DNA from 2 places in the Lactobacillus sp. ESL0230 genome. Region 2 is predicted to be linked to the other one. Evidence: predicted binding sites of a transcription regulator. Region 2 holds the regulator's gene; the other holds the start of a gene.
What was found. Region 2 encodes LexA, which represses DNA repair genes until DNA is damaged. Its sites were predicted from a motif close to CNAACANNTGTTNG; they were not measured.
Positions count from the first base shown of each region.

Region 1 (9,769 bases), 530 kb from region 2:
TTTAACTAGCATTTTAATGAAAGCTAATCCGGATCAAGTCAAGCTTATCTTGATTGATCCTAAAATGGTCGAATTATCAGTTTATAGTGGTGTACCTCATTTATCAATTCCGGTTGTAACTGACCCTAAATTAGCGGCCAATGCTCTAAATAAAGCTGTGAAAGAGATGGAGCGGCGTTACAAGTTATTTGCAGCAAGTGGGGCCCGTAATATGGGTGAATTTAACGAAAAGGTTCGTATAAATAATCAAGATAAGGCCAATCCGGTGATGAATCCTTTGCCGTATATCTTAGTTGTTGTGGATGAGTTAAGCGATTTAATGATGGTTGGAGGACATGATGTTGAAGGAGCAATTGTCCGTTTAGGACAGATGGCTAGAGCTGCCGGTATTCATATGATTTTAGCTACGCAGCGTCCCAGTGTTGATGTTATTACTGGACTAATTAAGGCTAATGTACCTTCACGAATTTCTTTTGCTGTCTCCAGTGGGATAGATTCGCGAACAATTCTCGATCAAACTGGAGCTGATAAATTGCTAGGGCGAGGCGATATGCTGTATATGCCAGTAGGAGCTGCTAAACCTGAAAGAATTCAGGGAGCATATGTATCTTCGCATGAAGTAGAAAAAGTGATTGCTTGGGTTAAGGAGCAACAGCAACCTGAATATGATCAAGAACTAATCCCTAAAAAAGGAGAAGAAACGACCGAAAATGCTGCTGACGAACCGGTAGATGAATTATACGATCAAGCAGTTGACATGGTTCAGCGGCAACAAGCGGCCAGTGTATCAATGTTACAAAGACGTTTTCGAATCGGATATAATCGAGCAGCACGAATTGTGGACGAAATGGAAGCAAGAGGAGTAGTCGGTCCATCAGAAGGATCTAAACCACGTCAGGTACTTGTTAAACCTACAAAAGATCAAACAAAATAGTAATTTTTAAGAAAGTTTAGCATGTAACAATTTTGCTTAGTTTTATTTAAATTCATGGTAAAATTAAAGATGTTGTGTGCAATTATAGTAGAAATTTAGCAAGTGCGGTATAATTGCATTGCTGTTTTTGATTGATAGTTTATCAAAAAGGAATGTTTTATTTGAAACGAGCAATCGTATTTGGTGCCACGGGTGGAATTGGACAAGCTATTTGTGCTGACTTAGCTAATAGCGGCTGGTCACTTTATCTTCACTATAATCAAGATGAGCAAAAAGCATCTAATATGGTGCAAAGATATAGTCGGATTTATCCTCAACAAGATTTTATTCCAATCAAATTGAGTTTTTTGACAGATAATAAAGGCTTGATGGAGTTTGTTAATAGTTTATTACCTATTAATGCTGTTGTTTTTTCTCAGGGTATTACGGATTACACTTTTCTGAGCGACCAAGATCTGAATAAAATTGATCAACTTGTACAAGTTAATTTGAACACACCAATTAAATTGACAAGTCTACTTGAATCATTACTGATAAAAAATGATTTTAGTCGTATTGTATATCTTGGTTCTGTTTATGGTGGAAATGGTAGTGCACTAGAAGCAGTATATAGTTCAACTAAAGCTGGATTGTCGCGTTTTGCACAAAGTTATGCGCGAGAAGTGGCATCAGCAAATTTGACAGTTAATGTTATTGCTCCTGGGGCAGTAGATACAAAGATGAATGCGTTACTTTCATCTGAAACTATGGTAGAAGTTAAGGAAGAAATTCCGTTGGGTCGCTTAGCAAAGGGTACGGATATTTCTTACTGGGTCAGAACCTTGCTTGATCCGAATGCGAATTATTTGACGGGACAAACAATTTATGTCAGTGGAGGCTGGCTTATATAAATAAAAATTAATAGTTAGTAGTATATGTTATACTCAATGTATAAAATAAAGAATTTAAAGAGGTAACTATGGCGGATATCGGAGACAAATTACGCAGTGCCAGAGAGGCAAAAGGACTTTCAATTGAAGATGTTGAAAAAGCAACTAAGATTCAAGGTAGATATCTGACGGCAATTGAGCAAAATGATTTTGATAAGCTACCAGGTGACTTTTATGTACGCGCTTTTATTAGACAATATGCTCAAGTAGTCGGATTAGATGGTAAAGAATTACTTAATGAATATCACCAAGAAATACCACAAGCTGAACCTGATGAGTATGTTGAAGAATCTATCGATAATAAAAGTGAAGAAGTAAGTAAGACTACTAACAGTAAAAAAAAGCTCTGGAAAGATTATCTTCCGCGAATTATTATTATTTTAGGAATCGTAGTAGTTGTGCTAGTGTGTTATATGGTATATGCCCACTTTTCATCAGCAGGAAATCAGAATAATAATTCTGCTAGCGATGTATCGGTTTCATCAGAAAATACTAGCAGACCAAAAAAAGTTAAAAAGGCTAAACCCAACCTAGTCAAAGTTAGGGAATTAGCTGTAAATCAATATGAAATTACTGGTTTAAAGAAGAATCGTAATATAGTAGTTCGAGCAGGTGATCAAGTAACAACGATTTCGGTTGCAATGAATGGTGTGAATCAAGGAGCCCAGACCTTGACTGCGGGGCAAAAACATACAGTGCGTATACCTGAAAGTGCCCAAACAGTAGTTGTTACTTTTAGCAATGCGCTTGGAACGACCGTTTCAGTTGGTGGCAAAAAAGTACCTTATAATGGCCAAAGTGCAGGGCTATCACTAACCTTATTTATTGGTAAGCATCACCAAGTTCAAAGAAATGGTGAGGTAAATCAAAATAACAATACAGGGAATGCTAATACTGGTACTACCCAAAACCAGCGTACTGAAACTGAGCAAAATCAAGACCACCATCAGACCAATAATACTGAAAATAACAGCACCACTAACAATAATCAATCTACTGGACAGCAAACTAACGGTCAGGTAAACCATGATAATCAAACCGATACTACTGATCATCATCAAGCTAATAATAACTCAAGCAGTTCGTCTGATAACCAAGGTGGCAGCAGTAACTAATTACTGTATTTTAGGAGGAAAATTTAAGAATGAATTTACCCAATAAGTTGACGGTGTTTAGAATATTTCTAATACCGGTATTTATGTTAATTGTTATCTTTGGCGGAGATGCAAGTTTTAAAGTAGCAGGTAGTACTGTTTACTGGAATTTAGTTATTGCAGCGATAGTTTTTGCAGTAGCATCAGCTACTGACTGGTTTGACGGTCATCTTGCTCGCTCACGCAATTTAGTGACCAATTTTGGTAAATTTGCGGATCCATTAGCAGATAAGATGTTAACTATGACTGCTTTTGTTATGTTAATTTCATTAAAATTAGCACCAGCTTGGATTGTGGCAATTATTGTCTGTCGTGAGTTAGCAGTTACTGGGTTACGGCTGATTTTAGCTGAAAATAAAGGTCAAGTAATGGCAGCTGAGATGCCGGGAAAGATTAAGACAACTTGTCAGATGCTGTCGATTATTTTCTTATTAATTGGTGATATTTATCATATTGGAACAGTTTTACTCTATCTTGCTTTGATTTTTACAATATATTCTGGCTATGATTATTTTCGTAGTTCTTGGAATATCTTCAAAGGTTCAATGTAGTTTTAAATATTTAAAAACACTAACAATGTTAGTGTTTTTTATTTTAGTTTTATAATTTAAAAAATATGTAATAGTATATTATTGCCCGTCTTTAATTATGTTGATAGGATTGAACTATAATACTATTGAAAAAAGGGGGAAATATTATGGTAAAAAATATACCGATGGTTGAATTTAAGAATGTAACAAAGCTATATCCTAAAATGAGCAAACCAGCTGTTGACAACATTAACTTCAAAATAAATAAGGGTGAATTTTGCTGTCTAATTGGAACCTCTGGCTCGGGTAAAACAACACTAATGCGAATGATTAATCGGATGAATAGTGTAACTAAGGGAAAGGTTTTAATTAAAGGAAAAAATGTTAAAGAATTTAATCCTGTTTTTTTAAGACGACATATTGGATATGTGATTCAGAGTAATGGCTTAATGCCTCATATGACGATTCGACAAAATATTGCTCTGGTACCAAAATTATTAAAATGGCCAAAGGAAAAAATAGCGGTTGCTGTAAATAAGTTAATAGAATTAGCTCAGTTACCTAAATCATATTTAGATCGCTATCCTAATGAATTATCTGGTGGTCAGCAGCAGCGAGTAGGTGTCATTAGAGCTTTAGCTGCAAATCAAAACTTGATTTTAATGGATGAGCCATTTGGTGCATTAGATCCGATTACGCGTGAAAGTTTGCAGACTTTAGTGAAAAATTTACAATCCAAGTTAGGTAAAACAATAGTGTTTGTTACACATGATATGGATGAAGCCCTAAAGCTTGCTACTAAAATAGTTGTTTTACACGGGGGTCATTTAATTCAGGTTGGCTCACCAGATGAAATTTTGCACTATCCAAAAAATAAATTTGTAGAGAATTTGATTGGTGAAAAGCGCCTTTCTGAAGCAAAATATGAAACTGTTAAAGTAAAAAACGTGATGCTCACTGATCCCGTCAAAATTAATCAAACGGCTTCTTTAACGGCTGCATTAGCAATGATGAAGGAACATCGAGTTGATACGCTGTTAGTTGTTGATCTCGAAAATCACTTTAAAGGATATATTTCAATTAATGAGTTACAGAAAAAATATAACCACGCTAATAAGATTAGTGAAATTTTATTAACTAAAATTCCAGTCCTAAGACCAGATGAATATTTACGTGATAATTTTAGTCGAATTTTAAGCCGCGCTGGACAATATATTCCGGTTGTTGACGATAATGAAAGATTAGTAGGTATAGTAACTCGTTCTAGCCTGGTTAATGTGATTTATGAAAAAATATGGGGCGATAAAACAGCTTTAATTGAAAAATCAGAAAAAGAGGTAAAATAATGGTTGCTTTTTTAACTCAACATGGATTAGAGTTAATTGTTAAAACTTGGCAGCAAATTTATATAGCGATTATTTCATTATCCTTAGGAATTATTGTAGCAATTCCTTTAAGCGTTTTTTTACTAAAAATTCCACGAATTGCGAAAATAATAATTTCGATTACGAGCATTTTGCAAACTATTCCAGCTCTTGCATTATTAGCAATGATGATTCCATTATTTGGAGTAGGACGTTTGCCAGCAATTATTGCACTTTTTTTGTATAGTTTAATGCCAATTTTGCGTAATACTTATGTGGGACTAACTAATGTGGATACTAATATTATCGATTCTGCTCGTGGTCTTGGCATGACCAAAATACAATTAATTACTAAAGTAAGGCTCCCTTTAGCAATGCCAGTAATTATGGCTGGAATTCGTTTAGCTGCAATTTATATAATTGCTTGGGCAACATTGGCTTCCTATATTGGAGCTGGAGGATTAGGCGATTTTATTTTTAGTGGACTTAGTCTTTATCAACCTGATTTAATTCTTGGTGGAACCCTCCCAGTAATTGCTTTAGCATTATTAACAGATTTTTTACTTGGTTTACTAGAGAAAAAAATTATTCCTAAAGGTATATAGGGAGGCTTAGTAATGAAAAGACGAGCAAAAATATTAATTTCTACCATTACATTTATGACTATGATAGCTACTTGTGCGTGTGGATTAGTTGATAATCAACCTAGTAGTGATCAGATTAGAGTAACTGCCTTAACAACAACTGAATCTCAAATTGTCGCTAACATAATTGTTCAATTAATTGAACATGAAACGCCATATCGCGCTTCCATTGTTAATAATTTAGGTTCAGCCCCAATGCAGCACCAAGCATTGTATCGTCATGATGCTGACATCCAAGCGGTTGCCTATGATGGGGGTGAATTGACTGCTAATTTACATCTAGCTCCAATTAAAAATGCAAAAAGGGCCAATCAGACAGTGCGGAGTGAGGCGAAAAAAAGGTGGGATCAAACATATCTTCCCACTTATGGCTTTGCCAATAATTATGCCTTTATGGTAAAAAAAAGTGCACAAAAAAAATATAATTTATATAAAATTTCTGACTTAAAACAATGGCAAAATAAATTTTCATTTGGAGTTGCTTCGGAATGGATTAATGCACCAGGAGTTGGTTATAGGCAGTTTAAGCAAGCGTATCATATGGCTTTTACCAAAATTGAGCCAATGAATATTGGTCTGGTTTATTCCGCCCTAAAAAGTGGTAAAGTGAATGTGATTTTAGGTTATTCTACGGATGGGCGAATTGATAGCTATCGATTAAAATTATTAAAGGATAATAAGCATTTTTTTCCGCCATATAATTGCGGCATGTTAATTAATAATTATTTATTACGTAATCATCCCGACCTTAAGCCTCTTTTGATGAGATTAGTGGGGAATATTAGTATTCATGACATACGAAGAATGAATTTTGAAGTAGATGATAGATTACTAGAACCCTCTACCGTGGCGCATCAATTTTTGGTAAAACATAATTTTTTTAGGGGTAAAAATAATGGCTAATTTAACTTTATGGCAACAATTTATTTATTATTATCAACATAATGGCAATTATATACTTAGTCAATTTAATCGTACTTTTTTAATGTCAGTTTATGGTGTATTGTTTGCAGCAATTATTGGTATTCCGCTGGGAATTGTGATTGCTCGTAATACACATTTGGGAAGTTTTGTGCTTGAATTTGCTAATTTCATTCAGACAATCCCCTCACTTGCTCTTTTGTCAATCGTAATGATTGGAATGGGTTTAGGAGTAAAAACAGTTGTTTTTACTGTTACGCTATATTCATTGTTACCAATTATTAAAAATACATATACTGGCATGTGCAGTGTTGATAAAAATATTATTGATTCAGGTAAAGGTATGGGAATGACTAAGCTGCAATTACTTTATTTGGTTCGGTTACCTTTATCAATTTCAGTAATTGTAGCTGGTTTAAAAAATGCTTTAGTAATAGCAATTGGAATTACTTCAATTGGTTCTTTTGTTGGTGCCGGCGGATTAGGCGATATTATTATTCGCGGTACTAATGCAACTAGCGGCAACGCAATAATTTTAGCTGGGGCGTTTCCCACTGCATTAATGGCAGTATTAGTTGATCTATTGCTTAACTTGGTCCAAAATTGGGTACAACCTAAAGGATTAAAAAAATAAATCAAAAAATATGGGTTATTTTTGCATATATATTAGTAGGGCTTAAGCTTATTTAAACATTTGTTCGCTATATTTCTTGCAAATATATCTTCAAGCAACGTATAATTAATGAGTATAAACTGGTGATTATTATTTTAGAGGAGGAAAAGTCTTGCCCAAAGATGAAAAGCAGGCAGCATTGGAAAATGCGCTTAAAAAAATAGAAAAGAACTTCGGTAAGGGCGCTGTTATGCGCATGGGCGATAAAGCAGATACTAAAATTTCAACGATTCCATCTGGTTCACTTGCACTTGACTCAGCTTTAGGGGTCGGGGGCTATCCACGGGGAAGAATTGTTGAAATTTATGGTCCTGAATCTTCTGGTAAGACCACGGTTGCTTTACATGCTGTAGCTGAAGTACAAAAGCGTGGTGGTACGGCTGCTTACATTGATGCTGAAAATGCAATGGATCCAGCATATGCAGAAGCCTTAGGGGTTGATGTGGATTCACTCATTTTATCGCAGCCTAATACTGGTGAAGAAGGATTACAAATTGCGGATACACTAATTACAAGTGGTGCAATTGATATTTTAATTGTCGACTCTGTAGCTGCTCTAGTTCCCCAAGCTGAAATTGACGGAGAAATGGGTGATAGTCATGTGGGGTTACAAGCACGTTTAATGAGTCAGGCTTTGCGTAAGCTTTCTGGAAATATTAACAAGACAAAGACAATTGCCATTTTTATTAATCAAATTAGAGAAAAAGTTGGCATTATGTTTGGTAATCCGGAAACGACTCCAGGTGGGCGCGCACTTAAGTTTTATGCGACAATCCGTTTAGAAATTAGACGTGCAGAAAAAATTAAGCAGACTGGTGGCGAAATAACGGGAAATCGTGTAAAAATTAAAGTTGTTAAAAACAAAGTTGCACCGCCTTTTAAAGTTGCGGAAGTAGATATGATGTATGGCAAAGGTATTTCCCAAAGTGGTGAATTGCTAGATATGGCAGCTGATAAAGATATTATTGCGAAAGCTGGCTCTTGGTATTCATACAAAGATGAACGTATTGGTCAGGGGCGTGAAAATGCAAAGCAATATTTAGAAGATCATCCAGAAATATACGCTGAAGTTCAAAAGGAAGTTCGTCATATTTATGGTATTGATGAAGAAGCCATTTCTGAACGTGAAGATCCAGAAAATGCTAAAGCTAAAAAAGCTAAGGCAACCAAACCAGAAACTAAAACGACTTCTGCTGAAAAAGAAGTAGATGACAAAAGTAACTAGAATTGAAGAAATTAACCTTGATCTATAAATTTTGGTCAAGGTTTTTTTTAGTTGATTGACATAAGTGATTAGGTTATTTATCATTAAGTTTGTGTGAATAATCTAAAAATAAAAAAAGGCGATAGTAATCATGATAAAAACAATTTTGGTTCCCATCGCGATTGCTATTATTTCAATTTTACTAGGTTTAATTATTGGCTATTATTTCAGAAAAAATATTTGGGAAAAGAAAGCTCAAAATGCCAAAAAGAATGCTGATAATATTTTAGCTGAAGCAAAGTCTCAAGTGGCAGCTACCCAAGCTGAAATAAGTTTTCAAAAGCAAGCTGCTGAAACTTTAAAGCAGAGTGCACTAAATATTAAAAAAGAAAAAATTCTTGAAGCGCAAGAGCAAATTCAAACTTATCGACAAAAGGTTGAAGATGAATTAAATGTTAAGCGCGATTTGGTTGCACGCGATACTAATCGTTTAAAGCAACAAGAAGATACTTTTGAACATAAAAACTCTTTATTGACGGAAAAGGAAGCCGAATTAACTGAAAAAGAAAATCACTTTCGTAAGCAAGAACTAGAGCTAAAGAAAAATATAAAGGTTGTAACTGACTTAGTCGATCAAACTAAGGAAAAGCTGTACGAGGTTGCTCAACTGAGTAAAGATCAAGCACAGAAGTTAGTTTTGACCCAATTATCTGATGAACTAGTTAAGGAACGGGCAGAAATGATCAAGGATAGTAATGAAGAAATTCGGGTTAAAGCTGATCATTATGCCCGTAAAATTATTATTGATGCAATTCAAAGTAGTTCGGCTGAAACTGTTGCTGAAACAACAGTTTCAGTAGTTAATTTGCCTAATGAGGAAATGAAGGGAAGAATTATTGGTCGAGAAGGTCGGAATATTCGCTCCTTTGAAGCTCTAACTGGAGTTGATTTAATAATTGATGATACTCCTAAAGTAGTCACTTTGAGTGGCTTTGACGCGATTCGACGTGAAATTGCTAAACGAGCAATGGAACGGCTGGTTAAGGATGGTCGTATTCATCCAGCTCGAATTGAAGAGATGGTTGATAAAGCACGCAAAGAAGTCAATGATGACATTTATGAAGCTGGTGAAAGCGCATTAATGGAGCTAGGGATTCATCGAATGAATCCTGAACTTGTTAAAATTCTTGGTCGCCTTAAATATCGAACGTCCTATGGCCAGAATGTTTTAGGGCATTCAATTGAAGTGGCTAAATTAGCTGGAGCAATGGCGGCTGAGCTTGGTTTAAATGAAAAATTAGCAGTTCGCGCGGGATTATTACACGATATAGGAAAAGCCATCGATCATGATATTGAAGGTTCACACGTTGAAATTGGTGTAGAATTAACTAGAAAATATCATGAATCAGATGTAGT
Region 1 covers NZ_REHI01000006.1:153,151-162,919, forward strand. The annotation lists gene F5ESL0230_RS02600 (DNA translocase FtsK) at 1-934, shown strand, start outside; gene ymfI (elongation factor P 5-aminopentanone reductase) at 1,096-1,824, shown strand; gene F5ESL0230_RS02610 (RodZ family helix-turn-helix domain-containing protein) at 1,893-2,978, shown strand; gene pgsA (CDP-diacylglycerol--glycerol-3-phosphate 3-phosphatidyltransferase) at 3,008-3,568, shown strand; gene F5ESL0230_RS02620 (ABC transporter ATP-binding protein) at 3,715-4,893, shown strand; gene F5ESL0230_RS02625 (ABC transporter permease) at 4,893-5,516, shown strand; gene F5ESL0230_RS02630 (glycine betaine ABC transporter substrate-binding protein) at 5,529-6,458, shown strand; gene F5ESL0230_RS02635 (ABC transporter permease) at 6,451-7,110, shown strand; gene recA (recombinase RecA) at 7,262-8,374, shown strand; gene rny (ribonuclease Y) at 8,505-9,769, shown strand, end outside.
Region 1: a site for LexA is predicted at 7,164-7,177, ahead of recA (recombinase RecA). Genes of this name have one in related genera too.

Region 2 (9,769 bases):
ACTTACATTAGCAGCTAATTGTGCATAACTTTGCTTTAGCCCTGTTAAAATTTCTGTTTGCGAATATGTCCATATGCCATCTTGTAAACTGTTTTCCCATAAAAAACTACCAGAAGCGATTGGCTGAAAGTCTGGTGTAATTAACACAGCTTTAATCTGAGTTGAGCCAAATTCAACCCCTAACGTTGTTTGGCCACTTTCAATTAGTTGTGCTATTTTAGCAATATTCACTTCTATTTCACCTCTTAATTATTTTTGGCATGATTCATACCAATTGCTTCAATTTGTTCCAAGGTATATCCTTTTGTTTCTGGAACAAAGAATCGAACAAATAACACACCTAAAATACAAATAATTCCAAAAATTCCAAAAACCATTTCTTGTGACATAGAAGCCGTCATCATTGGAAAAAGTAAGCCCACAGCCCATGAACCAATCCAATTAAGAGAAGATGCTAAGCCAGATGCGCGACCACGAATTGCCAATGGAAAAATTTCGCCAACCAAAACCCAAGTCAATGGGGCCCATGTAAATGAATAAAATGCAACATAGATACATAAAAAAATTACAATCATTATTGGGTTAGTATGTGGAGCTACACTATTAATTACTGATGGTAGTAGAAATGAAAATCCCATAATTGTGCCACCAAGCATTAATAAAGTTCGTCGCTTACATTTTTCTGCAATTGCAATATAGATTAGCGACCCAATTACAAGAATTATTCCTTGTACAATTGGCCACATTAAAGCTGAACTTGCAGCACTACCTGTTGCTTTTTGAACTATTAAAGGAATATAGTAAAAAATTGCATTTGCGCCTTGAAACTGCTGAAAGGCTGCTACGCCTACCCCCGCAATTACCAAATACCGATATTTACCACTAAAAAGTGAGCCCCAAGTGGTTTTCTCAGCTGCAGTATTTTCCTTTTGTGAAGCTAGATTAATTTCATTAATTTCATTAGTTACATCTTGGTCACTTTTGCGTATACATGAAAGAACTTGCCTTGCTTGCTCTTCATCATTATTTTTAATTAAAAAACGAGGTGATTCTGGTAACCGAAGTACACCACAAAACAATATAATTGCTGGGACAGCTGCTAATCCTAGCATAATCCTCCATCCCCATGCTTGCGGCAAACCTTTCAATACATAATCCATGATATATGATAAAAGCATACCCGAAACAATCATTGTTTGGTTTAAACCTGAGAGACTCCCCCGAGCATTCGCTGGTGCCATTTCCGACATATATGCTGGCACTAATGCAGAAGCTGCACCTACTGCTAACCCTAGCAAAATACGTATAATAATTAAATATAAGGCTCCATTAGTAGGAGCTACCATCGAAAGTAATGAAAAAACTGCAAAAACAATTGCTGAAACTAAAATCATTTTACGACGACCAAATCGATCAGATAATTGTCCAGCAGCCGCACCACCAAAAATTGCCCCAAACATTACCGCTGATGTAATCCAGCCAACAATAGATGCATTAGTTAGGTTCCAGTCTTTTTGAAGAAATGGTAAGGCACCAGTCATGACACCAATGTCATAACCAAACAAAATTCCGCCAAATGAACCAAAAAAATAAATAAAACTACTAGGAATTTTCTTTCTGTCCTTTGTCACTAAAAATACCTCCCTTTATTTAAATTTTTCAAAAATCTATTGCCTTCTAGAAAGCACTTTCATAATATATTTTTTATTAATCGTATTCAATACCCTTAAAAATTCATTCGCATAATTTTTAACTATTGTATAGGTTATAATTATTGATATTACTTAATTTTTACTTCAGAAAATTTTTTATATGTTTTTTTCTAAAATATTAAAAAAAATTCATTGTTTACCCCAGTATGTCAATTAACTTAATTTTTACTTATATATCAGTATTTTGAGGTGAAAAATTTTGCGGTTTTTATTTATTCATGATATTATCTTAGTTAAAAAATAAAGATTATCTATTATTATCAAATATTTATTCGAATAAATATTGGGAGAATCAGTGTGAAAAGTGATTATATCGCTATTACGGAAACCCTCAGGAATGAAATAACTTTAGGGGGCTTCAAAACCAATCAAAAATTACCAACTGAAAATGAATTAATGCAACGTTTCCAATCCACACGTTATTCAGTACGGAAGGCTTTAATTGAACTACAAAACGAACATTTAATTTATAAAGTTCAAGGTAGCGGAATGTATATCCAAGATTGGAACAAAAAATGGCAAGCTAATCCAAAAAGTAAAATAATTGGGTTAATTTGCACCCATATAGCAGATTACATTTTTCCCAAAATCATCTCGCAAATTGATGCTGTAATTGAGCCTGCTGGTTATTCTTTGCTACTAGCTAATACTCATAATTATCCAGATAAAGAACGATTTAATTTAATAAAAATGCTCGATTCCCAAGTAGCTGGACTAATAGTTGAACCAAGTGAGAGTGCCAAACCTTGCCCAAATTCAGATATTTATAGACGAATTGCTAAAAGTAAAATCCCATTATTATTTATTAATGCTAAATATGCTGAGTTCGATTTTCCTGCCATTACTAATTCTGATCGAGCATCAGAAAAAGAGTTAATTACTTATTTACTTAAAAAGGGACACGAAAACATCCTTGGAATATTTCAAATTGATGATTGCCAAGGAGTTGAACGCATGCAAGGTTTTATTGCAGCATACCAATCTAGTAATATCAATTTAACTAATAGTAATCTAATTATGTATAACTCCCACGATTCCTTTTCAGTTATTAGTCAAAAAATTGATGTTTATCTTAAAAGTAAGCAAGTGCCAACAGCAATTGCCTGTTATAACGACGAACTTGCTGTCTTAGTTATTGATAAGTTAAAAAACAAAAATATCAAGATTCCGCAAGATATATCTGTTGTTGGTTTTGATAATTTCGATTCTGCAACTTATTTATCTCCTAGTTTAACCACCATGAATTATCAAAGAACTCTTGTCGGAAAAGAAGCTGGTAAGGGAATACTAACATTAATTAAAGGTAAAAAATTTTCCTCAATTGTGCATCAGCCACAATTACAAATACGTGATTCAGTTTGCACTCCTAAAAATAAGAAATCAAAAAGGCACTGATAAATTATCAGTGCCTTTTTGATTTTGAAACAGTTATTTAGTTTTGCTTATGTCTATTTTGTAACGTGTACAGATTATAATAGTAACCATGTTGATTAATTAATTCATCATGAGTACCACGTTCAACAATTTTGCCGTCGTCAAGTACAATTATTTGATTAGCATCAACAATTGTAGACAATCTATGAGCAATTGCTAAAGTAGTACGTCCTTGGCGTAAGCTTTTCAATCCCTTCTGAATCAAAGTTTCAGTTTCAGTATCAACATTTGCCGTTGCTTCATCCAAAACCAGAATTTTGGGATCTGTAACTAAAGTCCTAGCAAAAGATATTAGTTGTCTCTGCCCTTGACTAAATTCACTACCGCCTTCACCAACTTCTGCATGATATTCTCCACTTAATTTTTTAATAAAATCATCTGCTTGTACGGTTTTAGCCGCCTTTTTTATTTGGTCGTCTGTAATTTTATCATTATATAATCTAATATTTGAACTTATGTCACCATAAAACATGAACGGCTCTTGTAAAACAAGTCCAAGTTTCTGGCGAAGTTCGGCTTTAGGATACCTTCTAATATCTACACCATCAATTAAAATTTCACCTTGATAAAATTCATAAAAACGCATCATTACATTAATAATTGAACTTTTTCCTGATCCAGTATGCCCAACAATTCCTAAAGTTTCTCCGGGATTAACTGTGAAAGAAATATCATGTAAAATTTCATTTTGACCATCATAAGAAAAACTAACATGTTTAAATTCAATTTTCCCCTGCCTAATAGTCAGTCCTGATTGTTCATTTTGCGCAGGTTCATAATTAATATTATCTAAAATTTTGAAAATTCGTTTACCAGCAACTATTCCATCCTGAAAAAAGGTCATTTGATCCATTAAAGTTGCTATTGGATTGAAAAACTGTGAAATATATTGCGAAAATGCATAAACGACTCCCGCTGGAACAAAAGTCTCCCGCAATGGAAAGCCAAAATACATTAACGTCAATGCCAAGGCTAGTGAATATAATAAACTAGTCAATGGTGAAAGTAAGATTGAATTAAGAGTAATCATACTGAACCTAGTTCTCATCAAATTAGAATTTTCTTGTTCAAAATGATGGCTCATTCTCTCTTCCTGTTTGAACTGTTGAATAAGAGAAACACCTTCAATTGATTCATTTAAATTTGTATTAATCCTGCTTAAGCGTTCCCGATAATTACGATACAGCTTGGAACTTCTTTTTGAATACTGCCAAATGATCAATAATAAAATTGGTAGAAAAGCAAGGACAATAAAACCAGCTAATGTATTCGTCGAAAACATGGCAATTAAAGCAGAAATAATTGAAAAAAATGAAAGAACCACACTAGCTAAAACTGTCAGAAAGTTGCTCAAAGTCATTGTATCATTGGTTACGCGTGACACAATGGAGCCTGCAGGAGTTTGATCAAAATAACGCATTCCTAAAGTATGCAATTTTTGATAAAGATCTGTTCGTAAAGCTTCTAATGATTTTTCTGACCCTAAAGCAAAAAAATATTCATAAGTAAACTGCAATATTGCCTTAATGATAGAGCCTAAAGCGTATAATATACCAGCAAAAATAATCACCTGTGTTGTAACATCTGCTTTTACTAGATAGTTATCCAGAAAGAACTGTAATCCATAGGGTAACAACATATTAATTGCACTAACTAAAAAAGCACCAATCCCAGCAACAATAATTTCATTTTTAAAACGCCAAACAAAACCAAGTAATCGTTTTAATATTTTTAACTGTTCTTTAACCGGAATTTCTTGAGCCCAAACAGATTGATTCGTCTCTTGTTCGTCCACACTATTCACCAACCTTTTCTTCTAATTCTTGTTTTTGCCACATATCTGCATACCAACCATGAGCAGCTAATAACTGGTCATGAGTTCCACGCTCAACAATTTGACCATCTTTTAATACTAAAATCAGGTTAGCATGCATTACTGAAGTTAAGCGATGAGTTGCAATCACTGTTGTCTTGTCTTTGCGTTCTTGATTTAAAGACTTTAAAATTGCCATCTCAGTTCTGGCATCAACGGCCGATAAAGCATCATCCAAAATTAATATTTGACTTTTTTTAACCAAAGCACGTGCAATTGACATTCGTTGCTTTTGTCCTCCAGAAAGCGAAATACCATTTTCCCCTACCAAAGTTTGATAATCTCTTGGCATTTGCATAATATCTTCATGTAAATCACTCTTTTTTGCAGCCGAAATAATTTCTGCTTTTTGTGCGTTCGTTTTTGCAAAAGAAATATTATTTTTAATATTAGTTGAAAACAAATAATTATTCTGTGGAACGTAAGAAATTTGTTTTAATAAAAGTTCTAACGGAATTTGCCGAATATCTAAACCATTCAATGTAATTTGACCATCGTACTTATCAAAATCCCGTAAAAGCAGTTGAATGATTGAAGTTTTACCAGCTCCAACTTTACCGACTAAACCTAATGTTTGCCCAGTCTTTAAAGTGAAATTAATATGATGTAGTATGGGGAGATTAGGTTCATCAGGATAGGCAAAAGAATTAATATGATATACTAAATCGCCAGTAATATCAGTCGCAGATAAATTTGGGTCAGCCTTATCATCTGTAATCTCAGGCTTTTCAGCTAGTAATTTTTCAATCCGATCATAACTAGCACTGCCACGTTCTAAAATATTAAAAAGGTAGCCAATTGCAAACATGGGCCAAACCATATTGCCAATATAAGCAATAAAGGAAACTAGCTGACCAACTGATAATGAATGATTAACCACCATTAGTCCACCATAAATGATAGTTATGGCATAAGTTAAGCCAATCAATAAGGTACTTAAGGGATCAAACATTGAATCCCACTTAAATACTTGTTTATTAATTTGAATTGTATCAGCAACCATAGCATTAAATGCTGCCGCATCAGCTTTTCCTTGACCGAAAGTTTTTATTACTTTTATTCCAGAAACTGATTCTTGCGTCTTATTATTTAAACGGGAAAAAGCTGCTTGAGATTTATCAAACGAGTCATGTAGTTTATCACCTAACTTCCAAGCCCCGACAGCTAAAAATGGTAAGGGTAATAAAGCAACTATTGTCAAACGCCAGTTTACAAAAATCACCATAGCAACTATAGTAGATAAGCCCATGACCAAAGAATCGACTAGGGTCAGTACCCCCTCACCTGCTACTTCTTGCACTGCCGAAACATCATTAGTAGCATGAGCCATCAAATCACCAGTTCGATGTCTTTGATAAAAAGTCCGATCCATTTCCATAAAATGACGAAATAGCTTTGACCGTAATTGTAACTCGAGTTCTGCAGCACCACCCCAGATCTGCTTTCGCCAAAAGTAGCGAAAACTATATAATAATAAAGCAGCAATAATAATTGTCAAAATCAGTAAGGTATATTCACTCCAAGAAATATGTCCTTGATTTAATTGATCAGCCATTAAGCCTAAAATACGTGGTGGGACTAAATTGACAAAAGATGTTAGTATTAAAAATGTGATACCGATGAGATACCTTTTTTTCTCCTGTTTAAAGAACCAACTTAATTTATAAAATATACTCATTATTCACCTAACTTTATTTATACAAAAAGACGGAGATAAACCCCGTCTTTTTCAATCTAGTAAAATTATTTATTTTTGATGTTTCATCATGTTCATTACTTGGTTGACCTTCTTAGCCGAAGGTTTCTGTCCCATTTGTGACATCATGGCAACAATCATATCTTCACTGATTGGTGGATTATCTTTAAAATATTTCTTCATATAAGTTCTTGCACCATAGAAGCCTCCTACAAGACCAATTAGTAGTGCAATAATAATTAAAAAAATTTCTAACCCTAAATTCATAAAACAGTCACCTCAATTTGTCCAATAAATATATCTTACCTAAAAATCATTTAAAATTAAAGGCTAAAGTTAATTTTTTCTTAAAGCTTTTTTCCGTTGAATCGCTTTAGCTTTTTCAGAAGTAATTTCTTTACCATCTTTATCAAGTATTACCAAATTTTCAACATCTTGCTTAAAACTGGCCCGAAAGTTTTTGATAAATTCTTGGTGTAATTTTTCTCGTTCTTTTTCTTCCTCAGCAGTTAGACCCTCAGCCTTTTTCTTATGATAAAGTTCATTGATTCGGTCAACCATCTTTTTTTCTTTGTCTTTTGTCATTCTTTGCACCTCTCAATAAAAAAGTCTACCTTATTTTTAACTATAAAAAAAGTCTAAGCTTTTAGAACGTTTGTTTGCATATAGCTATAATATCTGCTAAAATAAACTTAACTTAAGATAATTGTCATTACTATAGGAGCGTATTTATGACTACCAAGCAAAATCCTAAACAACTGCAAATTCTCCAATATATCTATGATACTGTACAAAAGCGTGGCTTCCCACCTACTGTGCGCGAAATTTGCCATGAAGTAGGACTATCATCTACTTCAACTGTTCATGGTCACTTAACACGACTTGAACGAAAAGGACTTCTGCTTAAAGATGCTACTAAACCACGTGCCTTAGAAGTAACCGCTCAAGGCAAAAAAGTTTTGGGCATTAAATCTACTGAAATTCCAATAGTTGGTGTGGTAACCGCTGGTGAACCAATTTTAGCAGTTGAAGATATCGAAGATTATTTTCCTCTTCCGCCAGATTTGGCTAATGATTCAGATAACCTATTTATGCTAAAAATTCATGGTGAAAGTATGATTAATGCTGGCATTTTAAACGGTGACAATGTTATTGTTCGCAAGCAAAGTTCAGCAATTAATGGTGAAATAGTAGTTGCTATGACCGATGAAAATGAAGCAACCGTTAAACGCTTTTATAAAGAAAAAGATCATTATCGTCTTCAACCTGAAAATGACAATATGGCACCAATTATTTTAGATAAAGTGCAAATATTAGGTAAAGTGGTTGGACTTTATCGCAATAACATTTTCTAAATTGGCTAAAAAAGCCTGATTAATAACTTTTAACTACAAATATCTAACTGCAATTAAATTGATATTTGTAGTTTTTTTATAAAAAAGTCCGATAACAAAAAGCAATGCTAATTTTCCACATCTATTAGATTTATTCCATTCACAAAGTTTTGGCGTTATTTTTTTGATAAATGCTTTAATATCAACTTATTTATTTTATTTTGTGAAATACGTCAATGTTTCATATAGGTTTCACAACCATATTTTTCACAAAGTATGTTTAAACTTCAGCAATTATTTTAGCCGCTAAGGTGAGGGCGGTTTCATGAGTATCCAGCCCCCAGCCCCTATCATTGTGACATTCAATATTACTTAATGAATCTGCCGTAAATAAGATTTGCGCAAAATCAACTCGGCGAAATTGTGCACATGCAGCCATGGCTGCACACTCCATTTCAACACAAGCAGCACCAAGTTTTCTAAATTGTTGAACTTTTTGAGCAGTTTCTCTGAAAAAACCATCAGTTGTCCAGGTTAAAACTTTCTTAGCTTTTAAACCATTTCGTTTCATTAAAAATTCAATTCGGCTTAAATAAGCTGAGTTTAAGTCAACAAAGTTGCTGGCTTTTATATAATGAAATGAAGTACCTTCATCTCTAATTGCCTTAGTTGGTAATAAAAAATAACCTTCTGGCAGGTCAACCAATGTTCCAGCCGAGCCAATCGTTAATATTTGCTTAACCCCATAACTAATTAGCCAATCAAGTAATTCAGTGGCAGCTGCAGCACCAAGTTTGGCTTGACAAAATGTGATTTTCTCTTGACCAATTTCAACTTCATAAATGGGGGTTTTACCTTCAAAGCAATCAAATTGTCCTATTAAACGATGCGGATATACTATTAAAAATCGTTTTATTGCATCATTTGTAATAAATGCAAATAACAATTTTCGGTGAAAGTGATAATTCACTTTACTTCTTTCATGGTCTGGCTCTAATACTGCGTTTCGATTTGCGTCAAAATCTAATAAAAAAGGCCGTTGCACTTTAAAACCTCCTAGCTAAAATAAGATTGCTGGTATTTTAACATAAAAAAATAGAACTGTCCTTATTAAAAAGATAGTTCTACTTTTTATTTGTTTAACGACGCTTCTCAGCAATTCTTGCAGACTTACCATGACGTTCACGTAAGTAGTAAAGCTTAGCACGACGTACACGACCATGACGCAATACCTCAACTTTAGCCACACGTGGATCATTAACTGGGAAGGTACGTTCAACACCAACACCAGAAGCAATCTTACGAACAGTGTAAGCAGCTGCAATACCAGCGCCTTTACGCTTAATTACAACGCCTTCAAACATCTGAATACGTTCATGACTACCTTCAACAACACGTACATGAACACGGATAGTGTCACCTGCACGAAAATCAGGAATATCATCACGTAATTGCTCTTTAGTTAATTCTTGAATTAATGGATCCATTGTTTTTCTCCTTCTTCGGCATTCATTAACGTTACTTCCGCCAGCGGAACACCCCTAATTATTAGTGCCCGTATAGCACCTGAACTATCTTAGCAAATTCTTGATTGCAAATCAAGCTTTGTTAATTTCAGCTTTAATTTCACTTAACATCTTTTTTTCAGCTGTAGTCATAACATATTTTTCAAGCAAGTCCGGCCTTTTAAGATATGTCACTTTCAACGCTTCTTTATGCC
Region 2 covers NZ_REHI01000006.1:686,347-696,115, forward strand. The annotation lists gene F5ESL0230_RS05100 (xylulokinase) at 1-231, opposite strand, end outside; gene F5ESL0230_RS05105 (sugar porter family MFS transporter) at 246-1,631, opposite strand; gene F5ESL0230_RS05110 (GntR family transcriptional regulator) at 2,010-3,107, shown strand; gene F5ESL0230_RS05115 (ABC transporter ATP-binding protein) at 3,145-4,941, opposite strand; gene F5ESL0230_RS05120 (ABC transporter ATP-binding protein) at 4,943-6,697, opposite strand; gene F5ESL0230_RS05125 (YneF family protein) at 6,767-6,982, opposite strand; gene F5ESL0230_RS05130 (DUF896 domain-containing protein) at 7,052-7,300, opposite strand; gene lexA (transcriptional repressor LexA) at 7,447-8,070, shown strand; gene F5ESL0230_RS05140 (nucleoside phosphorylase) at 8,330-9,094, opposite strand; gene rplS (50S ribosomal protein L19) at 9,189-9,536, opposite strand; gene trmD (tRNA (guanosine(37)-N1)-methyltransferase TrmD) at 9,648-9,769, opposite strand, start outside.